DNA from 2 places in the Streptomyces purpurascens genome. Region 2 is predicted to be linked to the other one. Evidence: riboswitches for the same ligand, from Rfam matches in the RefSeq annotation. Region 2 holds a riboswitch; the other holds the start of a gene.
The links. Region 2 has a riboswitch for glycine ahead of gcvT (glycine cleavage system aminomethyltransferase GcvT). Riboswitches for the same ligand answer to the same signal wherever they lie in the genome.
Positions count from the first base shown of each region.

Region 1: it holds a riboswitch for glycine, as region 2 does, so the genes downstream of both, gcvP (aminomethyl-transferring glycine dehydrogenase) here and gcvT (glycine cleavage system aminomethyltransferase GcvT) in region 2, are expected to answer to the same signal.

Region 1 is NZ_CP108341.1:1,547,533-1,557,152, reverse strand. It holds gene OHU35_RS07105 (FHA domain-containing protein) at 1-336, shown strand, start outside; gene OHU35_RS07100 (MerR family transcriptional regulator) at 390-1,130, shown strand; gene OHU35_RS07095 (bifunctional nuclease family protein) at 1,216-1,689, shown strand; gene OHU35_RS07090 (MerR family transcriptional regulator) at 2,004-2,687, shown strand; gene OHU35_RS07085 (DNA polymerase IV) at 2,822-4,225, shown strand; gene OHU35_RS07080 (PRC-barrel domain-containing protein) at 4,243-4,617, opposite strand; glycine riboswitch at 4,731-4,826, shown strand; gene gcvP (aminomethyl-transferring glycine dehydrogenase) at 5,003-7,891, shown strand; gene OHU35_RS07070 (TOBE domain-containing protein) at 7,976-8,395, opposite strand; gene OHU35_RS07065 (ABC transporter ATP-binding protein) at 8,422-9,507, opposite strand; gene OHU35_RS07060 (ABC transporter permease) at 9,527-9,620, opposite strand, start outside.
Region 2 is NZ_CP108341.1:6,489,668-6,499,287, reverse strand. It holds gene OHU35_RS29800 (ABC transporter substrate-binding protein) at 1-624, opposite strand, end outside; gene OHU35_RS29795 (ABC transporter permease) at 633-1,631, opposite strand; gene OHU35_RS29790 (enhanced serine sensitivity protein SseB C-terminal domain-containing protein) at 1,973-2,773, opposite strand; gene OHU35_RS29785 (enhanced serine sensitivity protein SseB) at 2,936-3,724, opposite strand; gene OHU35_RS29780 (AAA family ATPase) at 4,218-4,886, opposite strand; glycine riboswitch at 5,069-5,169, shown strand; glycine riboswitch at 5,171-5,297, shown strand; gene gcvT (glycine cleavage system aminomethyltransferase GcvT) at 5,337-6,458, shown strand; gene gcvH (glycine cleavage system protein GcvH) at 6,559-6,936, shown strand; gene glyA (serine hydroxymethyltransferase) at 6,951-8,228, shown strand; gene OHU35_RS29760 (L-serine ammonia-lyase) at 8,324-9,620, shown strand, end outside.

The DNA of each region.
Region 1 (9,620 bases), 4.9 Mb from region 2:
GCGCAGGCGGCCGTGGACGCGCTGCCGCTGGGTTCCGCGCTCCTGGTCGTGCGCCGCGGGCCGAACTCGGGCAGCCGCTTCCTGCTGGACGGCGATCTGACCACGGCCGGGCGTCATCCGCAGAGCGACATCTTCCTGGACGACGTGACGGTCTCCCGGCGGCACGTGGAGTTCCGTCGTGGTCAGGACGGCTCGTTCACGGTGGCCGACGTGGGCAGCCTGAACGGCACGTACGTGAACCGCGAGCGGATCGACCAGGTCGCTGTGAGCAACGGTGACGAGGTGCAGATCGGCAAGTACCGGCTGGTCTTCTACGCCAGCCAGCGGGGCTACTGACCCGGACCGCCTCCGGGGAATCCCAGCGAAGGTCCGTCCGTCAGGGAAGGTCCATGCTTCATACACCGAGCGGCGGTGCCGGGCACGGCGCCGCCGCCACGGACAGTGGGCTGATGAGCATCGGCACGGTGCTGAACGTGCTGCGCGACGAGTTTCCCGAAGTCACCATCTCCAAGATCCGCTTCCTGGAGTCGGAGGGGCTCATCGAGCCACAGCGGACTCCCTCGGGGTATCGCAAGTTCAGCGCCCGCGACGTCGAGCGCCTCGGTCACGTCCTGCGGATGCAGCGGGACCACTACCTGCCCCTGAAGGTGATCCGCGAGCACCTGGAGGCCATGGAGCGCGGTGAGGCGGTCCCGCTGCCGACCGTGGGCCGTCAGCGTGATGGCGATTCCGCGCCCGAGTCCTTCGAGGGGCCGCCCACGGCTGCCAGGGTCGGGCGTGAGGAGCTGCTCGCCGCCGCCGGGGTGGACGAGGAGGAGCTCAGGGAGTGGGAGTCGTACGGGCTGGTCACTCCACTGGAGGACGGGGCGTACGAGGCGGAGGCGGTCACGGTGGCGGCGCTCGTCGCCGAGCTGGGGCGGTTCGGGATCGAGCCGCGGCACCTGCGGGTGATGAAGGCCGCCGCCGACCGCGAGGCCGGGCTCGTGGACCAGGTGGTGGCCCCGCTGAAGCGGCACCGGAACCCGCAGACCAGGGCTCATGCGGAGGCCCGCACCAAGGAGCTGGCGGGGCTCACGGTGAAGCTGCACGCCGCGCTGGTGCAGACGGCGCTCGGGGTGCGGCTGCCATGAGCCGGCCGGACGTGTGGGGGCCGGATCAGGCGCCCGATCCCGGCCCGACTACCCAAACGTCCCGAGCACGGCCTAGGGTTGCTGTGTGAACGAGCTCGATGTCGTAGGTGTCCGGGTCGAAATGCCCTCCAACCAACCGATCGTGCTGCTGCGTGAAGTGGGAGGCGACCGTTACCTCCCCATCTGGATCGGGCCGGGGGAGGCGACGGCGATCGCCTTCGCCCAGCAGGGCATGGCTCCCGCGCGGCCGCTGACCCACGACCTGTTCAAGGACGTGCTGGAAGCCGTCGGTCAGGAGCTCACGGAAGTGCGTATCACGGACCTGCGTGAGGGCGTCTTCTACGCGGAGCTGGTCTTCGCCAGCGGCGTCGAGGTGAGCGCCCGCCCGTCCGACGCCATAGCGCTGGCCCTGCGCACCGGGACGCCGATCTACGGGAGTGACACGGTCCTCGACGACGCCGGCATCGCGATCCCGGACGAGCAGGAGGACGAGGTGGAGAAGTTCCGCGAGTTCCTCGACCAGATCTCCCCGGAGGACTTCGGCAGCAGCAGCCAGTGAGCTCCGGAGGCCGGTGAGCTTCGTGCCAGCAGGGAGCGGCGGCGGTCGTGAGACGCGTGGGCGGCCCGGCGGACGATGAGTCCGCGGCAGGGCCGCCGCCGTATGTGTGACGGGTGAATTGCCCGCATGTGCCGGTGGCGAGTGAGAGCGTCACACGGCCCGTGCCGAAGGCATTCGGCTAGCCTTTCCCCGCGGTGGGGCACGGGAAACCACTCTTAGGGTGATTATCACTCGGCGTGGCGAGTGTGGCGATCGTTGACGCACCCCGGGTGACTGCCTACCGTCGAGAAGGCAGGTCAAGGACGGAGGTCGGCGTGAGAAGCAGCGGCGACGGTACGGCTGGGGGCGGCCCCGAGCGCAGTCTCAGGGCGAGCGGTCCGTACGCTCCCCCCGCCTCTCGGCTCCTTTCGGGCGGGGGGTATCCCCAGCCCGATGGTGCGGCCGATCATGCTCCGCAGCGACCGTCGGCGGTGCCGAGCAGCGGAGGGACGACGTCCATGGCGTCCGAGCAGATCGGCTATCGAGGCCCCACGGCCTGCGCGGCCGCCGGTATCACCTACCGGCAGCTGGACTACTGGGCCCGCACCGGTCTCGTCGAGCCGAGTGTGCGCCCCGCGCATGGGTCCGGGACACAGCGGTTGTACAGCTTCCGGGACGTCGTCGTCCTGAAGATCGTCAAGCGGTTCCTCGACACCGGGGTGTCGCTGCAGAACATCCGCACGGCGGTCCAGCACCTCAGGGAACGCGGTTTCCGCGACCTGGAGCGGATGACGCTGATGAGTGACGGTGCGACGGTCTACGAGTGCACCTCGCCGGACGAGGTCCACGCCCTGCTCCAAGGGGGGCAGGGCGTCTTCGGGATCGCGGTGGGTGTGGTGTGGCGGGACGTGGAGAGCGCGCTGTCCCAGCTGCACGGGGAGCGGATCGACACCGGCGAGACCCTGGTCGGGTCCAACCCGGCGGACGAGCTGGCGCGGCGGCGGAATCGGGCCGTCTGACCCGTTGGACGGTGCGGGGCGCGTGCGGCCGCAGGAGGCGGGACGTTTCCGCACCGGGCTGTAAGCGCTATCTCCCGGGGCGGCCTGGAGGGTTCGGCACGGCGTTGTCAGTGGCGTAGGGCAGCATCGGAGTTGTGAGAACCGCGCCCACGATCCTGCATCTCGACATGGATGCCTTCTTCGCCTCGGTGGAGCAGGCGTCCAAGCCGAGTCTGCGCGGGAAGGCCGTGGTCGTGGGCGGACTCGGGCCGCGGGGTGTGGTCGCGACCGCGTCGTACGAGGCCCGGGTCTTCGGGGTGCACTCGGCGTTGCCCATGGCACAGGCCCGGCGGCTCGCGCCCAACGCCGCGTATCTCGTGCCGCGCTTCGGGTTCTACCGTGCGATCAGCGAGCGGGTGATGGAGCTGCTGGGGGCGCTGTCGCCGCTGGTGGAGCCGCTGAGCCTGGACGAGGCGTTCGTGGATCTGGAGGCCGGGGGCACGGCCTGGGACGAGCGGTCGGCGCGGCTGGCCGGGGTGAAGCTGCGTGCGGACATCCGGGCTGTCACGGGGCTCACGGGGTCGGTGGGGCTGGCCGCGTCCAAGATGCTCGCGAAGATCGCCTCGGAGCAGGCCAAGCCCGACGGGCTGGTGGTGATCGAGCCGGGGACGGAGCGGGCGATGCTGGGGCCGATGTCGGTGCGGACCCTGCCGGGGGTCGGGCCGGCGACGGGCGACCACCTTCGGCGGGCCGGGATCACCACGGTCGAGGAGATCGCCGAGGCGGGTGAGGACGAACTGGTCCGGCTGCTGGGGAAGGCGCACGGACACGGCCTCTACGCCATGGCCCTGGCGCGGGACGACCGGCCCGTGGTGGCGGAGCGGGAAGCGAAGTCGGTGTCGGTCGAGGACACCTACGACGTGGACATCCACGACCGGCTGCGGGTCGGGCTGGAGGTGCAGCGGCTAGCCGACCGCTGCGTACAGCGGCTGCGCGGGGCCGGGCTGTCCGGGCGGACCATCGTGCTGAAGGTGCGGCGGTACGACTTCTCGACACGCACCCGGTCCGAGACGCTGCGTGGGCCGACGGACGATCCCGGGGTGATCCGTGAAGCGGCGGCCAGACTGCTGGACTCGGTCGACACGACGGGCGGCGTGCGGCTGCTCGGGGTGGGAGTCAGCGGGCTCGCCGACTACACGCAGGAGGACCTGTTCGCGCAGGCGGCCGGGGAGCGGGCGGTCGCGGAGGGCCCGGTCGAGGAGCACGCCGCGGCGCCGGTCGAGGAACGGCCCGCGCCGGCCGAGCGGCGCTGGCCCGCCGGGCACGATGTGCGGCACGCCGGGTTCGGGCACGGATGGGTGCAGGGCAGCGGCTTGGGGCGGGTCACCGTACGGTTCGAGACGCCCGGCTCGGAGCCTGGGCGGGTGCGGACCTTCCGGGTCGACGATCCGGAGCTGGAGCCGGCGGATCCGTTGCCGCTGGTGTTACGAGAGCCTGAGGGGGACCATGCGCCGGATGGTGACTCCGGGGGTGTGGGGCTGCGGTCCGCCGCCCCTTAGGCGGCTCGCCGGGGGCTTCAGGCCGTCTCGTCCGTGCCCGCCAGTTTGCCGAACTGGTGGTCCTGGAGCGGGGGAGGGGCGGCGACGTCGAGACCGTAGTGGTGGTAGAGCTGGAGTTCCTGCTCCGGGGAGAGGTGGCGGCCCACGCCGAAGTCGGGAGCGTCCTTGATCAGGGCGCGGTCGAAGGGCACGTGGAGGGCGCCGTCGATCAGTTCGCTGGGCTCGAGGGGGACGAAGGCGTCCCTGCTGAACAGACCGGTCCGTATGGCCGCCCACTCCGGGACGCCGGTGGCGTCGTCGAGGTAGACCTCGTCGATCGTGCCGATCCTGGTTCCGTTGCGGTCGAACGCCTTGCGGCCGATCAGGTTGCGCGGATCGATATCGGTTCGCACGGGCCCTCCACATGGTCGCAACTCATCCGTAACCACTACAAAACGGCACAATCGAGGAGGCGGCCACTCGAAGGTTCGTGCGTTGACCGCGCTGGTAGGCTGACAACGGCTGCTGACCCCGTGCGGGAGAGTCCTCCAGACACCATCGGAGGCGCCGAAGGAGCAAATCCTCCCCGGAATCTCTCAGGCCCACGTACCGCACGGACGAGGTCACTCTGGAAAGCAGGGCGGATGTCACGGCTTCCGCTCTCACCGACGGTGAAAGCCGGAGGCCTTCGGGCGATCCGGTGAAGCTCTCAGGTTGACATGACAGAGGGGGAGGCCGTCCGGGTACCCGTGCCGTGGTGCCCCTCGAAGGTCGTGTCAGACCAGGAGGCCTCCGCATATGACCGCCCATCGCATTCCGCTCTCCGAACTCGAAGAGGCAGTTCCCTTCGAGCAGCGCCACATCGGCCCCGACCACGAGGCGTGCGCCAAGATGCTCGCGCACGTCGGCTACGGCTCGCTGGACGAGCTGACGGCAGCCGCGGTCCCGGCCGTGATCAAGAGCGCCGAGGCACTGGACCTGCCGGGCGCCCGCAGCGAGGCCGAGGTGATCGCCGAGCTGCGCTCCCTCGCCGACCGCAACCAGGTCCTCGGCTCCATGATCGGGCTCGGCTACTACGGCACGTTCACGCCGCCGGTCGTCATGCGCAACGTCATGGAGAACCCGTCCTGGTACACGGCCTACACGCCATACCAGCCGGAGATCTCGCAGGGCCGGCTCGAGGCGCTGCTCAACTTCCAGACCATGGTCGCCGACCTGACCGGACTGCCGACCTCCGGCGCCTCCCTGCTCGACGAGGGCACCGCGGCGGCCGAGGCCATGGCGCTGTCGCGGCGTCTGGGCAAGAACAAGAAGGGCCTGTTCCTGGTCGACGCGGACGCGTTGCCGCAGACCATCGCCGTGATCGAGACCCGGGCCGAGCCGACCGGTGTCGAGGTCGTCGTCGCCGATCTCAGTGACGGCATCCCCGCCGAGATCGCCGAGCGTGAGATCAACGGCGTGCTGATCCAGTACCCGGGCGCCTCCGGAGCCGTACGGGACGTCAAGCCGGTCATCGACCAGGCGCACGCGCTCGGGGCGCTCGTCACCGTCGCCGCCGACCTGCTCGCGCTGACCCTGCTGAAGTCGCCCGGTGAGCTCGGCGCGGACATCGCGGTCGGGACGACGCAGCGGTTCGGCGTGCCGATGGGCTTCGGCGGACCGCACGCCGGTTACATGGCCGTCGGGGAGAAGATGGCGCGCAGCCTGCCCGGGCGGCTCGTGGGCGTGTCCGTGGACGCCGACGGGAACAAGGCCTACCGGCTGGCGCTGCAGACGCGTGAGCAGCACATCCGTCGTGAGAAGGCCACCAGCAACATCTGCACCGCGCAGGTGCTGCTCGCCGTCATGGCCGGCATGTACGCCGTCTACCACGGGCCCGAGGGCCTGAGGAGCATCGCGCGGCGCACCCACCGGTACGCCACGGTCCTCGCCGCCGGGCTCGCGAACGGCGGTGTCGAGGTCGTGCACGGCGCCTACTTCGACACCCTGACCGTGCGCGTCGAGGGCCGGGCCGCCGAGATCGTGGCCACCGCAGCGGAGCGGAACGGGGTCAACCTGCGTCTCGTCGACGCCGACCACGTCTCGATCTCGTGCGACGAGACCACGACGCGGGCCCAGCTGCGTGCCGTATGGGCCGCGTTCGGGGTCGAGGGTGTCGTCGAGGCGCTGGACGCCGCCACGGAGGACGGCCTTCCCGGTGCCCTGCTGCGGTCCGACGAGTACATGACCCACCCCGTCTTCCACCAGTACCGCTCCGAGACCGCCATGCTGCGCTATCTGCGCCGGCTGGCCGACCGCGACTACGCGCTCGACCGCGGCATGATCCCGCTGGGCTCCTGCACCATGAAGCTCAACGCGACCACGGAGATGGAGCCGGTCACCTGGCCCGAGTTCGGGCAGCTGCACCCCTTCGCTCCCGCGGGCCAGGCCGAGGGCTACCTCACGCTCATCCACGAGCTGGAGGAGCGTCTCGCAGAGGTCACCGGGTACGACAAGGTGTCCCTCCAGCCGAACGCCGGGTCGCAGGGTGAGCTGGCCGGTCTGCTCGCCGTACGCGGGTACCACCGGGCCAACGGGGACGAGCAGCGCACCGTGTGCCTGATCCCCTCGTCCGCGCACGGGACCAACGCCGCGAGCGCGGTGATGGCGGGCATGAAGGTCGTCGTCGTCAGGACCGCCGAGGACGGCGAGATCGACGTCGAGGACCTGCGGGCGAAGATCGAGCAGCACCGTGACGAGCTGGCGGTGCTGATGATCACGTACCCGTCCACCCACGGTGTGTTCGAGGAGCACGTCTCCGAGATCTGCGCCCAGGTGCACGAGGCGGGCGGGCAGGTCTACGTCGACGGGGCCAACCTCAACGCGCTCGTGGGGCTCGCCAAGCCGGGGCACTTCGGCGGGGACGTCTCGCACCTGAACCTGCACAAGACCTTCTGCATCCCGCACGGCGGCGGCGGGCCCGGCGTCGGTCCGGTGGCGGTGCGTGAGCACCTCGCGCCGTATCTGCCGAACCATCCGCTGCAGCCCGAGGCGGGCCCGGAGACCGGGGTCGGCCCCATCTCCGCGGCGCCGTGGGGCTCGGCCGGAATCCTGCCGATCTCGTGGGCGTACGTTCGGCTGATGGGCGGCGAGGGGCTGAAGCGGGCCACGCAGGTGGCCGTGCTCAGCGCCAACTACATCGCCAAGCGGCTGGAGCCGCACTACCCGGTGCTCTACACCGGCCCCGGCGGGCTCGTCGCGCACGAGTGCATCATCGACCTGCGGCCGCTGACCAAGACGACCGGCGTGAGCGTCGACGACGTCGCCAAGCGGCTCATCGACTACGGCTTCCACGCGCCGACGATGTCGTTCCCGGTGGCCGGGACGCTGATGATCGAGCCGACCGAGTCGGAGGACCTGGCCGAACTGGACCGGTTCTGCGAGGCGATGATCGCCATCCGGGCGGAGATCGAGAAGGTCGGCTCCGGCGCGTGGCCCGCGGACGACAACCCGCTGCGGGGCGCCCCGCACACCGCCGGCGCGCTCGCCGGTGAGTGGGAGCACGCCTACAGCCGTGAGGAGGCCGTCTTCCCGGCCGGAGTCACCGCCTCCGACAAGTACTGGCCGCCGGTGCGCCGCATCGACCAGGCCTTCGGTGACCGGAACCTGGTGTGCTCCTGCCCGCCGCTGGACGCGTACGAGGACTGACCGACCGACCGGTCAGAGGGAGGGGCTCCGCCGTGCGGGGCCCCTCCGTCGTGCAGGGGCTCTGCGTCATGCAAGGGCTCTCCGTCATGCGACGGCGAGTGACACCTCGGTCGACTTGATCAGTGCGATGACGGGGGTTCCGGCCGACAGGCGGAGATCGTCCGCGGCGTCCTTGGTGATTGCCGCCGTCAGTTCGCCGCCTTCGACGGTGATCCTTACGGAGGCCATCGCGTCGCCGGCCGCGATGCCCGTGACCGTACCGGGGAGCCGGTTGCGGATGGACAGGCCCTCGACGGGCGCGGTGGCCAGCGCGACCTCCGTCGACTTCACCAGGGCGCGCACGGCGGTGCCCGGCGTGAGACCGAGGTCGTCGGCGGCCTCGCGGGTGATCGCGGCGGTGAGGTCCTGGCCGCCGGTGAGGCGAACCCTGACCGTCGCCATGGCCTCGCCCGGCGTGACGGCGGTGACGGTGCCGGGGAGCTGGTTGCGGATGCTCAGGCTCATGGGTGCACGGTAGCCCGATGAGTGCCTTATGCCGGGTACGCGTGTGTCTGCGTCGCCTTGACCGCCGCCCAGACCGGTGCGCCGGGGTGCAGATCGAGTTCGGCCGCGGCGACCGTGGTGAGGTCGGCCGTCAGCGGGAGTTCGCCGGTGAGGTCCGCGCGGACCTGGTCGGCGTGCGTCTCCAGGCCGGCGACCTCGCAGTGCCACAGGTTGCGGGCGCTGGAGCCGGTGGGGCGGTCCCGGTACAGCGTCACGGCGCTGGGCGGGAACGCGACGAAGGCCGGGCCGGAGAGTTCCTCCGTGGTCGTGATGGCCGGGCCCGTGTCGAGCCGGACCATGTGGCCCTCGGCCCGTCCCCGGTACAGGTTGAGGCCGACGAGCCGGGCGATGTAGTCCGTACGGGGGTGGCGGGCGATGTCGGAGGGCGTGCCCTCCTGGACGACGTGGCCGTGCTCGACGACGACCAGGCGGTCTGCCAGCACCATGGCGTCCAGCGGATCGTGGGTGACGAGGACGGCGACCGCCTCGAACTCGGCGAGGTGGCGCCGGAGTTGGGCACGCACCTCCAGGCGGGTGCGGGCGTCGAGGGCGGCGAGAGGCTCGTCCAGGAGCAGCAGGCGGGGTTGGGTGGCCAGGGCCCGGGCCAGGGCCACGCGCTGGGCCTGGCCGCCGGAGAGGCGGCGGGGCTTGGCGCCGGCGTGGTCGGCCAGGCCCATCCGGTCCAGCCACTCGGCGGCCTGGGCACGGGCCTCGGCCTTGCCGGCCCCCCGGCAGCGCGGCCCGAAGGCGACGTTGTCCAGGGCGGTCAGATGCGGGAAGAGCAGATAGTCCTGGAAGACGACGCCGACCGGGCGGGACTCGGGCGGCGTACGGTCCAGCCGCGTACCGTCCAGTGCCAGATGGCCCGAGGTGAGCGGCGTGAGGCCCGCGAGGGCGCGCAGGGCGGTGGTCTTGCCCGCACCGTTGGGCCCGAGCAGCGCGACGACGTCACCGGAAGCGGCGGTGAGCGTGACGTCGAGGCGGAACGCGCCGCGGTCCACGACGAGGTGGGCGTCGAGGCCTTCGGTCAGGAGGCCGGGTGCCGTGTCGTCGCGGTCGGTCGTCTGGGTCATGAGGTGTACGTCCAGGGTGTCAGGAGGCCGTCATCCAACGGTCGCGCAGGGCCGCGAGGACCGCGATGGACACGGCGAGCAGCACCAGGCTGAGGGCGATCGCGGCGGCCGGG
Region 2 (9,620 bases):
CGGCTGCTTCAGCTTGAAGACGATCGTCCGGTCGTCCGGCGTCTCGATGGACTTGAGGCCATCGGCGGACTTGTCCTTGTACGGGCCCTTGTACTTGTCGCCGCCGTCCAGGTACGCCTTGAAGTACGTCGGGCCGTTGGACAGCGCCTCAGGCGCGAAGTTGGAGCGCTCGATGGCGTACTTCACGTCCTTGGACGTCACCGGGGTGCCGTCCTGGAACTTCACACCCGTACGCAGCTTGTACGTCCAGGTCTTGGCGTCCGGGCTGGACTTGCCGAGGCCCTCGGCGAGGTCCGGCACGACCTCCAGGCCATCCTTGCCCGCCGCCGGTTTGAACGTGGTGAGCGTTCTGCCGTAGAGGCGGGAGAAGTTCTGCACCCAGCCGTAGTACGTGTTGCCCGGGTCGAGGGAGTCCGGCACGTCCGAGTGCTCGTACGAGACCGTCCCGCCCTTCTTGCTCGACGCGTTGACGATCGAGTTCAGCGCGGCGTCCTTCTTGCCGTTGCCTCCCCCGTCGTTGTCGTCACCTCCGCCGCCGCACGCGGCAGCACCCAGCGACAGTGCCAGGACCGACGCAACGCCGGCGGTCACCCTTCTCGTCTTCACCTGAGGAAGCCCCCTCATTCGATGGATCACTTGCTGCGAGGGTCGAGGGCGTCACGCAGCCCGTCACCCAGCAGGTTGAAGGCCAGGACGGTGATGAAGATCGCCAGTCCGGGCACGAACATGTACTGCGGATCAGCCGTGTAGAGATCCACAGCGTTGCTGAGCATGCCGCCCCAGGAAGCCTGCGGCGGAGCGATACCGACACCGAGGAAGCTCAGCGCGGCCTCGAAGAGGATGTTCGTCGGGATGATCAGCGTCGAGTAGACGAGGATCGGCGCGACGAGGTTGGGGAGCAGTTCCCGGAACAGGACGTACGGGCCGCGTGCTCCGAGGCTCGTGGCGGCCTCGATGAACTCCCGCTTGCGCAGGGTCATGGTCTGCGCGCGCACGATGCGGCCGATGTACGGCCAGCTGAAGAAGCCGATCACGAAGATCAGCACGCAGATGCGCAGGGGCAGGCCGTCGAGACCGAAGAAGCCGTCCTGCACGGAGGCCGAGATCGAGATGGCGAACAGCAGCAGCGGGAACGCGAGGAAGGTGTCCATCAGCCTGCTGATGACGCCGTCGATCCAGCCGCCGTAGTACCCGGCGACGATGCCGAGCACGGTGCCGATGCACACGGACAGCAGCGTGGCGCCGCCCGCGACCAGCAGGGAGACCCAGGAGCCGTCGATGATGCGGGCGAGCATGTCCCGGCCGTACTGGGGGTCCACGCCGAGCGGGTGGTCCCAACTCATGCCTCCCCAGCCGCCCTTGGGTGCGAGCAGCGCGGGGTCGATGAGGTCCTGGTTGAACTTGTTGGGATCGAGGTTGAAGATCCACTGGATCGGCTTGGAGAACACCGCCATCAGCACGAGCAGGATGACGACGACGCCTCCCGCCATCGCCACCTTGTCCCGCTTGAAACGCATCCAGGCGATCTGGGTGAGCGAGCGCCCCTCGATCTGGCTCTTCTTGACCCCGGCGAGCACGGCCTCGGGCTGTGCTCCGGCTTCCGCCCCGGTGGTCTCGATCGGTGCGGTCACGGTGCGATTGACCCCTCTCGACCCGGCGATCGCCGAGCCCCTGGCTGCCGCTGTAGCGGTTTGTTTGTCTCGTACACGAGACCGACCCGGCCCGTGTCTTGCGGGGAGTCTTCAACGCTTTGGCGATCTGTTGCCAGACTTGGCGGTGAAAGGATGCGTAAACGTGATGCTGTCTGCGGGGTTCCGTTATCCGGACGACGGGTAACAGGGGTCGGACGCGCTGCGACAGGGGCATTTTAGGACAGCTCTGCGCTTTTCGCCCTTATCTACGCGCGGAGAGTTGAGCGGTTGTCGCGTTCGGGGATGGTGCGGGAAGGGCCTCGGAGTGACCTGTGGAGGGGTCAGTACCTGCCCTGGGCGGGCGGGTATCCGTAGCCCGAGGCCGGGGCCTGGACGGGGGCGGTGGCGTGCGCCTCGCGGTCGTAGAAGGGGCGTGCGCCGGAGCGCAGCCACATGGCGACCGGGTCGTGCTCGTCGGACATCGCGACGGTCGACACGGGGAGCCCGTCCGGTACGGCGCCGAGGGACTGCTGCATCATCGCGCGTACCGCGTCCACGGCCGGCGGCGAGGTGTCGTAGACGTCGAGTCCGATGGCGAGATACGGCGCCCCGAGCGCAGGTTGCACCCAGGCGCGGCGCAGCGAGCGGACGGCCGGGGTGCGGTGGGCGTTCTGCGCGAGCAGGGCGTAGAACTGCGGGATCTCGATGGCCGGTTCGGACAGCCGCAGGGGCCCGGCGGGCTGGCGGTCCAGGCCCGTGGCGATCCGGCGCAGGTCGAGCCAGGGGATGCCGACGCCGCCGCCGGGGGCGTGCGGGTTGAGCCAGAGGCCGTAGTGGTCGGGGTAGAGGGCACGGGCCACGTCGATGCCGTCGACGACCTCGTAACTGCGGTTCCAGCCGCTGGCCGAGAGCTCCTGCGCGGAGGTCACACAGGGGGCGTAGCCGCAGCCCTCGACCTCCATGTTTCCGTACTGGGCGTCGGGGGATCCGGCCTGGCCGTGCCACAGCAGCATCCAGATCTGGCCGCTGTGCGGGGTCGCGAGCGCGCGCAGGAGGGCCTCGTAGGCGTCATAACGCCCGGGCGTGACCTGGCGCAGCATGTGCTCGACCTGTCCGGCCGCGGCCGTGCCGCTCGCGCTCACCTTTACCGCCCCTTCGTACAACGCCTCGACCGTGACCTAGCTTAAGCCCGCGCAGGTGCCCGGGGCTTGGTGCCGCCCTGCGGGTGCGGGCCGTATGTGGTTCTCGCGCTCACGCGGCGGAGCCGCATGGTGTCACGGCCCCGCGCCCCTGGGGTACCTGACCTACCGCTGGAAGAAGGGCCGGACCCTGTCGCGCATCCAGTTGCCGACCGGATCCTCCGCCACGTCCAGGAGCACCAGGTTGACCGGCCAGGGGGCCGGGGCGTCGGTGACGGCGCGGGTGAGGGCGTCCAGGGGGAGGGCGCGCAGGTCGCCTTCCCACTGGGAGAGTTCGACGCCGACGAACATCACCGGGTCGGCGGTCTCGATCACGGCGAGGCAGCGGCGGGCGGTGACGACGACGCCGGTCGCCTCGAACTCGGCGGAGGCGGCGGCGAGGAAGTCCACCGGGTCGTCCTGCCAGTCGGGCTCGAAGAGGCGGACCCGGCCGCCGCTCGCGGGGCCGTCCAGCGGGGTCCGGCCGGCCCGGCACAGCTCGGCCACGGCCGGCGGCGGGAGCGGGATGCCGACGACGCCGCCCGGGTTGATGGCCATCCCCGCGTGCGGGGGCAGACCGCGGGCGAACTCCACGGCCGGCGCGATGGTGTACGACATGTGCGAGCCGACGACCTGGCGGAACTGCTCCTCGGAGCTGAACACCGGCACGTACGCCTGGCCCTCGATCTCGATGCCGGGGAGGTCGAGGGGGCCGCTCTGCGGGCCGCCGCCGCTGGGCAACGGGATCCACACGAAGCTCCGGCCGAGCACCTCGACGATCCGCCCGCCGGCCGAGGGACCCGCGCCGAGGGAGGCCGAGAGCACCTCCTCCAGCTCGTTGCCGGGCCATCCGCCGTGCGGGTGGGTCTGCGTCTGCGCCGGGAAGTCCGCGGAGAAGTCCGCCGGGAAGTCCATCTGCCTACCGCCTGCCTGAAACCACTGCTGTGGCTCAAAGGCTAGCGGCTCGGGAACGACGGACGGCCACCCCGTGAACCACGGGCCGCGGACAGCCACCCGGGCCGGGGGCCCCGGCCCCACGAACACGGCTCACGGGCCGTGGCCGGCCGACCCTGTGAACACCGGCTGACCGGCCACGGACAGCCGGGCCTGTGAACACCGGCTCACCGGCCGCGGACAGGGCAGGCCCACGAACACCGGCTCACCAGCCACGGACAGGCCACGGGCCCGCGAACACCGACTCACCGAACACGGACAGGGCAGGCCCACGAACACAGGCTCACCGGCCGCAGACAGGCCACGGGCCCGCGAACACCGACTCACCGAACACGGACAGGCCGGGCCCACGAACACCGACTCACCAGCCACGGACAGCCAGACCCACGAACACAGGCTCACCAGCCGCGGACACGCCGCGGGCCCGCGAACACCGGCTCACGGGCCGGGGCAGTCAGCCCGCGAAGCCGATGCGGTGCAGGGCGTTCGCCGCGTCGCGGTCGGCGAGGATCGCCGAGCCGCAGCCGGTCGGCAGTTCGCCCCGTTCCACCTCGCGCAGCAGTCGGGTGGTGGCCGCGCGGTGGCGCAGGAACGCGTACCGCGAGACGCCGCGGCCGCGGTCGCGCTGGCCGGCCAGGGCCTGCTCGGGGGTGACGTCGAGCATGAGCAGGTGGAGCGTGCCGCCCCGGCGGCGGGCCTCGCGGGCCAGCCAGCGGCGGACCCAGGCCTGGGTGCCGCAGTCGTGCACGACGACGGCCTCGCCGCCGCGCAGGGCGCGGCGCAGCCCGGTGTAGTGGGCGAGGCGGACGAGCGGGCGGTAGACCCCGTACGGCAGGGCGCGCGGCATGCGGCGGTCCCAGTGGTCGCGGGTGTCCTGGGAGTCGATGCGCCGGCCCGGCACGGTGCGCCGCATCAACGTGGACTTGCCGCTGCCGGGCAGTCCCGTGACCACGACGATGTCGCGGGGGCCGAACAGCAGCGCGTGCGGGCCGCGGCCGGCGCGCTCGCGCAGATCGCGGACGACCGGCACCGGCTGCGGGCCGCAGGCCGCATGCGCCGGAGCGGTCGACTGCTCGGGCAGCGCGATGCCCGACGTCGTGGCGTACGCGGTGGTCCTGTTCACCGTGATCGTCCTCCCCTGGGGCCAGGTACGGAGTCCCATGCCCGCCGAGTGTAAAGAGAAGGTAATGCCCGATGTCTCTGGTTTTAGTCCTCTTCCTGCAACAGGCCTGCTACAGGGTGGTCCCCCTGCCACCCCGCGACAATGCGTGCAATGATGTGCCCGCCAACTGCATACCGGCCGTTTGAATCCGCGCGGGAGAGTCCCCAGCACCGTCCGACGCTGGGGCGCCGAAGGAGCAAGTCCCTCCCTTGAATCTCTCAGGCCCCGTTACCGCGCGGGCGAGGCACATCTGAAAAGCGGGCCGCACCCTTCTCCGGAGTCCGGGGAGGCGGCGTGGCCCCACCCAAGGTGCAAGCCGTGTCCCGTGTGGTCATGGCGAACCTCTCAGGTTCCGATGACAGATGGGGAGGAACGACCTCGCCCGTCATGCCCCTGGGAGACGACCGACCGATGAGCAGTACAGGAGAACTCCGCCACACCGCGCTCGATGCCCTGCATCGTTCGCTCGGCGCGACGATGACCGACTTCGCCGGCTGGGACATGCCCCTGCGCTACGGCTCCGAGCGCGACGAGCACAACGCGGTGCGCACGAAGGCCGGGCTGTTCGACCTCTCCCACATGGGGGAGATCACCGTCACGGGGCCGGGGGCCGCCGCCCTCCTCGACCACGCGCTGGTCGGCAACATCGGCGGGGTCAAGCCCGGCCGCGCCCGCTACACCATGATCTGCCAGGCCGACGGCGGCATCCTCGACGACCTGATCGTCTACCGGCTGGCCGAGCAGGAGTACATGGTCGTCGCCAACGCCTCCAACGCCCAGGTGGTCCTGGACGCGCTGGTGGAACGTTCCGCCGGCTTCGACGCCGAGGTGCGCGACGACCGGGACGCCTACGCGCTGCTCGCCGTACAGGGCCCGGAGTCCCCGGGGATCCTGAAGTCCCTCACCGACGCCGACCTCGACGGCCTGAAGTACTACGCCGGTCTGCCCGGCACGGTCGCGGGTGTCCCGGCCCTCATCGCCCGCACCGGGTACACCGGCGAGGACGGCTTCGAGCTGTTCGTGAAGCCGGAGCACGCCGTCGAGCTGTGGCAGGCCCTGACCAAGGCGGGCGAGGGCGCCGGCCTGGTCCCGTGCGGGCTGTCCTGCCGCGACACGCTGCGCCTGGAGGCGGGCATGCCGCTGTACGGGCACGAGCTGAGCACCTCCCTGACGCCCTTCGACGCCGGGCTCGGCCGGGTGGTGAAGTTCGAGAAGGAGGGCGACTTCGTGGGCCGCGAGGCCCTGGCGGAGGCCGCCGCGCGCGCCGAGCAGAACCCGCCCCGCGTCCTGGTCGGCCTCGTCGCCGAGGGCCGTAGGGTCCCGCGCGCCGGGTACCCGGTCGTCACCGGCGGCGAGGTGATCGGCGAGGTCACCTCCGGCGCCCCCTCCCCCACGCTCGGCAAGCCGATCGCGATGGCGTACGTCGACCCCGCGCACGCGGCTCCCGGCACACCCGGTGTGGCCGTGGACATCCGGGGCAGTCACGAGCCGTACGAGGTCGTGGCGCTGCCGTTCTACAAGCGCCAGAAGTAGACACTGGCCACGGGCCGCCACAGCGGTCCCGGGCATCTCACCCCCGCTCACCAGCGGTCCCCTTCATCAGCACTCCCGCGCGTACAGGAGAATCCAGGCCATGAGCAACCCCAAAGAGCTGCGGTACAGCAAGGAGCACGAGTGGCTGTCGGGCGCCGAGGACGGCGTCTCGACGATCGGCATCACGGAGCACGCGGCGAACGCGCTCGGCGACGTCGTCTTCGTCCAGCTCCCGGCGGTCGGTGACGCCGTGTCCGCGGGCGAGACCTGCGGCGAGCTGGAGTCGACCAAGTCCGTGTCCGACCTCTACTCCCCGGTCTCCGGTGAGGTCACCGAGGTCAACGAGGACGTCGTGAACGACCCGTCCCTGGTGAACTCGGCCCCCTTCGAGGGCGGCTGGCTGTTCAAGGTGCGCGTCACGGACGAGCCGGGCGACCTGCTCTCCGCCGACGAGTACACCGCGTTCTCCGCCGGCTGAGGAGTCATAGCCGTATGTCCGTCCTGAACACATCCCTGCACGAGTTCGACCCGGCCGTCGCCGCCGCGGTCGACGCCGAGCTGCACCGGCAGCAGTCCACCCTCGAGATGATCGCCTCGGAGAACTTCGCCCCGGTCGCGGTCATGGAGGCGCAGGGCTCGGTCCTCACCAACAAGTACGCCGAGGGCTACCCGGGCCGCCGCTACTACGGCGGCTGCGAGCACGTCGACGTGGTCGAGCAGATCGCGATCGACCGCGTCAAGGAGCTGTTCGGCGCCGAGCACGCCAACGTCCAGCCGCACTCGGGCGCCCAGGCCAACGCCGCCGCGATGTTCGCGCTGCTCAAGCCGGGCGACACCATCATGGGTCTGAACCTCGCGCACGGCGGGCACCTGACCCACGGCATGAAGATCAACTTCTCCGGCAAGCTCTACGACGTCGTCGCGTACCACGTCGGCGACGACGGCCGGGTCGACATGGCCGAGGTGGAGCGGCTGGCGAAGGAGTCCCGGCCGAAGCTGATCGTCGCGGGCTGGTCGGCCTACCCGAGGCAGCTGGACTTCGCCGAGTTCCGCCGGATCGCGGACGAGGTCGGCGCGTACCTGATGGTCGACATGGCGCACTTCGCGGGGCTGGTGGCGGCGGGGCTGCACCCGAACCCCGTTCCGCACGCGCACGTGGTGACCACGACCACCCACAAGACGCTGGGCGGCCCGCGCGGCGGTGTGATCCTCTCCACGGCCGAGCTCGCCAAGAAGATCAACTCCGCTGTCTTCCCCGGTCAGCAGGGCGGCCCGCTGGAGCATGTGATCGCGGCCAAGGCGGTCTCGTTCAAGGTCGCGGCCTCCGAGGACTTCAAGGAGCGCCAGCGCCGTACGCTGGAGGGTGCCCGCATCCTGGCCGAGCGTCTGGTGAAGGACGACGTCCGGGCCGTGGGCGTGGACGTCCTGTCCGGCGGCACGGACGTGCATCTGGTCCTGGTCGACCTGCGCCACTCGGAGCTGGACGGACAGCAGGCCGAGGACCGCCTCCACGAGGTGGGCATCACGGTCAACCGCAACGCCATCCCGAACGACCCGCGCCCGCCGATGGTGACGTCCGGTCTGCGGATCGGCACGCCGGCCCTGGCGACCCGGGGCTTCGAGGCCGAGGACTTCGCGGAGGTCGCGGACGTCATCGCCGAGACGCTGAAGGCGCCCTCTCCCTTCGGGGCCGCCGACGCGGACGCGCTCAAGGCCCGGGTGAAGGCCCTGGCCGACAGGCACCCGCTGTACGCGGGCCTGAACAAGTAACGAAGAAACCTTTCAGGGCGCCGTGCCCGCCGGTGACGGCACCAGCGAGCACGGCGCCCGCCCGCTTACGCACCACCCCGTAGTCAGGAGTTCCCGTGGCCATCTCGGTCTTCGACCTGTTTTCGATCGGCATCGGCCCGTCCAGCTCCCACACGGTCGGCCCGATGCGCGCGGCCGGCCTGTTCGCCCGGCGGCTGCGCAACGAGGAGCTGCTGGAGTCGGTCGGATCGGTCCGTGCCGAGCTGTACGGCTCGCTCGGCGCCACCGGCCACGGCCACGGCACGCCCAAGGCGGTCCTGCTCGGACTGGAGGGCGAGTCGCCGCGCACGGTCGACGTGGAGAAGGCCGACGACCGGGTGGACGCGATCAAGACCGACGGCCGGCTGAATCTGCTGGGCGAGCACGAGATCGCGTTCTCCTTCGACGACGACATGGTCCTGCACCGCCGCAAGGCCCTGCCGTACCACGCGAACGGCATGACCCTGTGGGCGTACGACGCCTCGGGCGCGGAGCTGCTGACGAAGACGTACTACTCGGTCGGCGGCGGGTTCGTCGTCGACGAGGACGCGGTCGGCGCGGACCGCATCAAACTCGACGACACCGCGCTGAAGTACCCCTTCCGCACGGGCGACGAGCTGCTGCGCATGGCCGAGGAGACGGGCCTGTCCATCTCGGCGCTGATGCTGGAGAACGAGCGCGCCTGGCGCACCGAGGAGGAGATCCGCGAGGGCCTGCTGGAGATCTGGCAGGTGATGCGGGACTGCGTGGCACGCGGCCTGTCCCAGGAGGGCATCCTGCCCGGCGGCCTCAAGGTCCGCCGGCGCGCCGCGAACACCGCGCGCAAGCTGCGCTCGGAGGGCGACCCGAAGGCCCTCGCCATGGAGTGGATCACCCTCTACGCGATGGCGGTCAACGAGGAGAACGCGGCAGGCGGCCGGGTCGTCACCGCCCCCACCAACGGCGCGGCCGGCATCATCCCCGCGGTCCTGCACTACTACGTCAACTTCGTGCCCGGCGCCGACGAGGAGGGCGTGGTCCGCTTCCTGCTCGCCGCGGGCGCGATCGGCATGCTGTTCAAGGAGAACGCCTCCATCTCCGGCGCCGAGGTCGGCTGCCAGGGCGAGGTCGGCTCCGCCTGCTCGATGGCCGCGGGCGCCCTGGCCGAGGTCCTCGGCGGCTCCCCTGAGCAGGTCGAGAACGCCGCCGAGATCGGCATGGAACACAACCTCGGCCTCACCTGCGACCCGGTCGGCGGGCTGGTCCAGATCCCGTGCATCGAACGCAACGGCATGGCCGCGGTCAAGGCCGTCACCGCCGCCCGCATGGCCATGCGCGGCGACGGCTCCCACAAGGTGTCCCTCGACAAGGTCATCAAGACGATGAAGGACACCG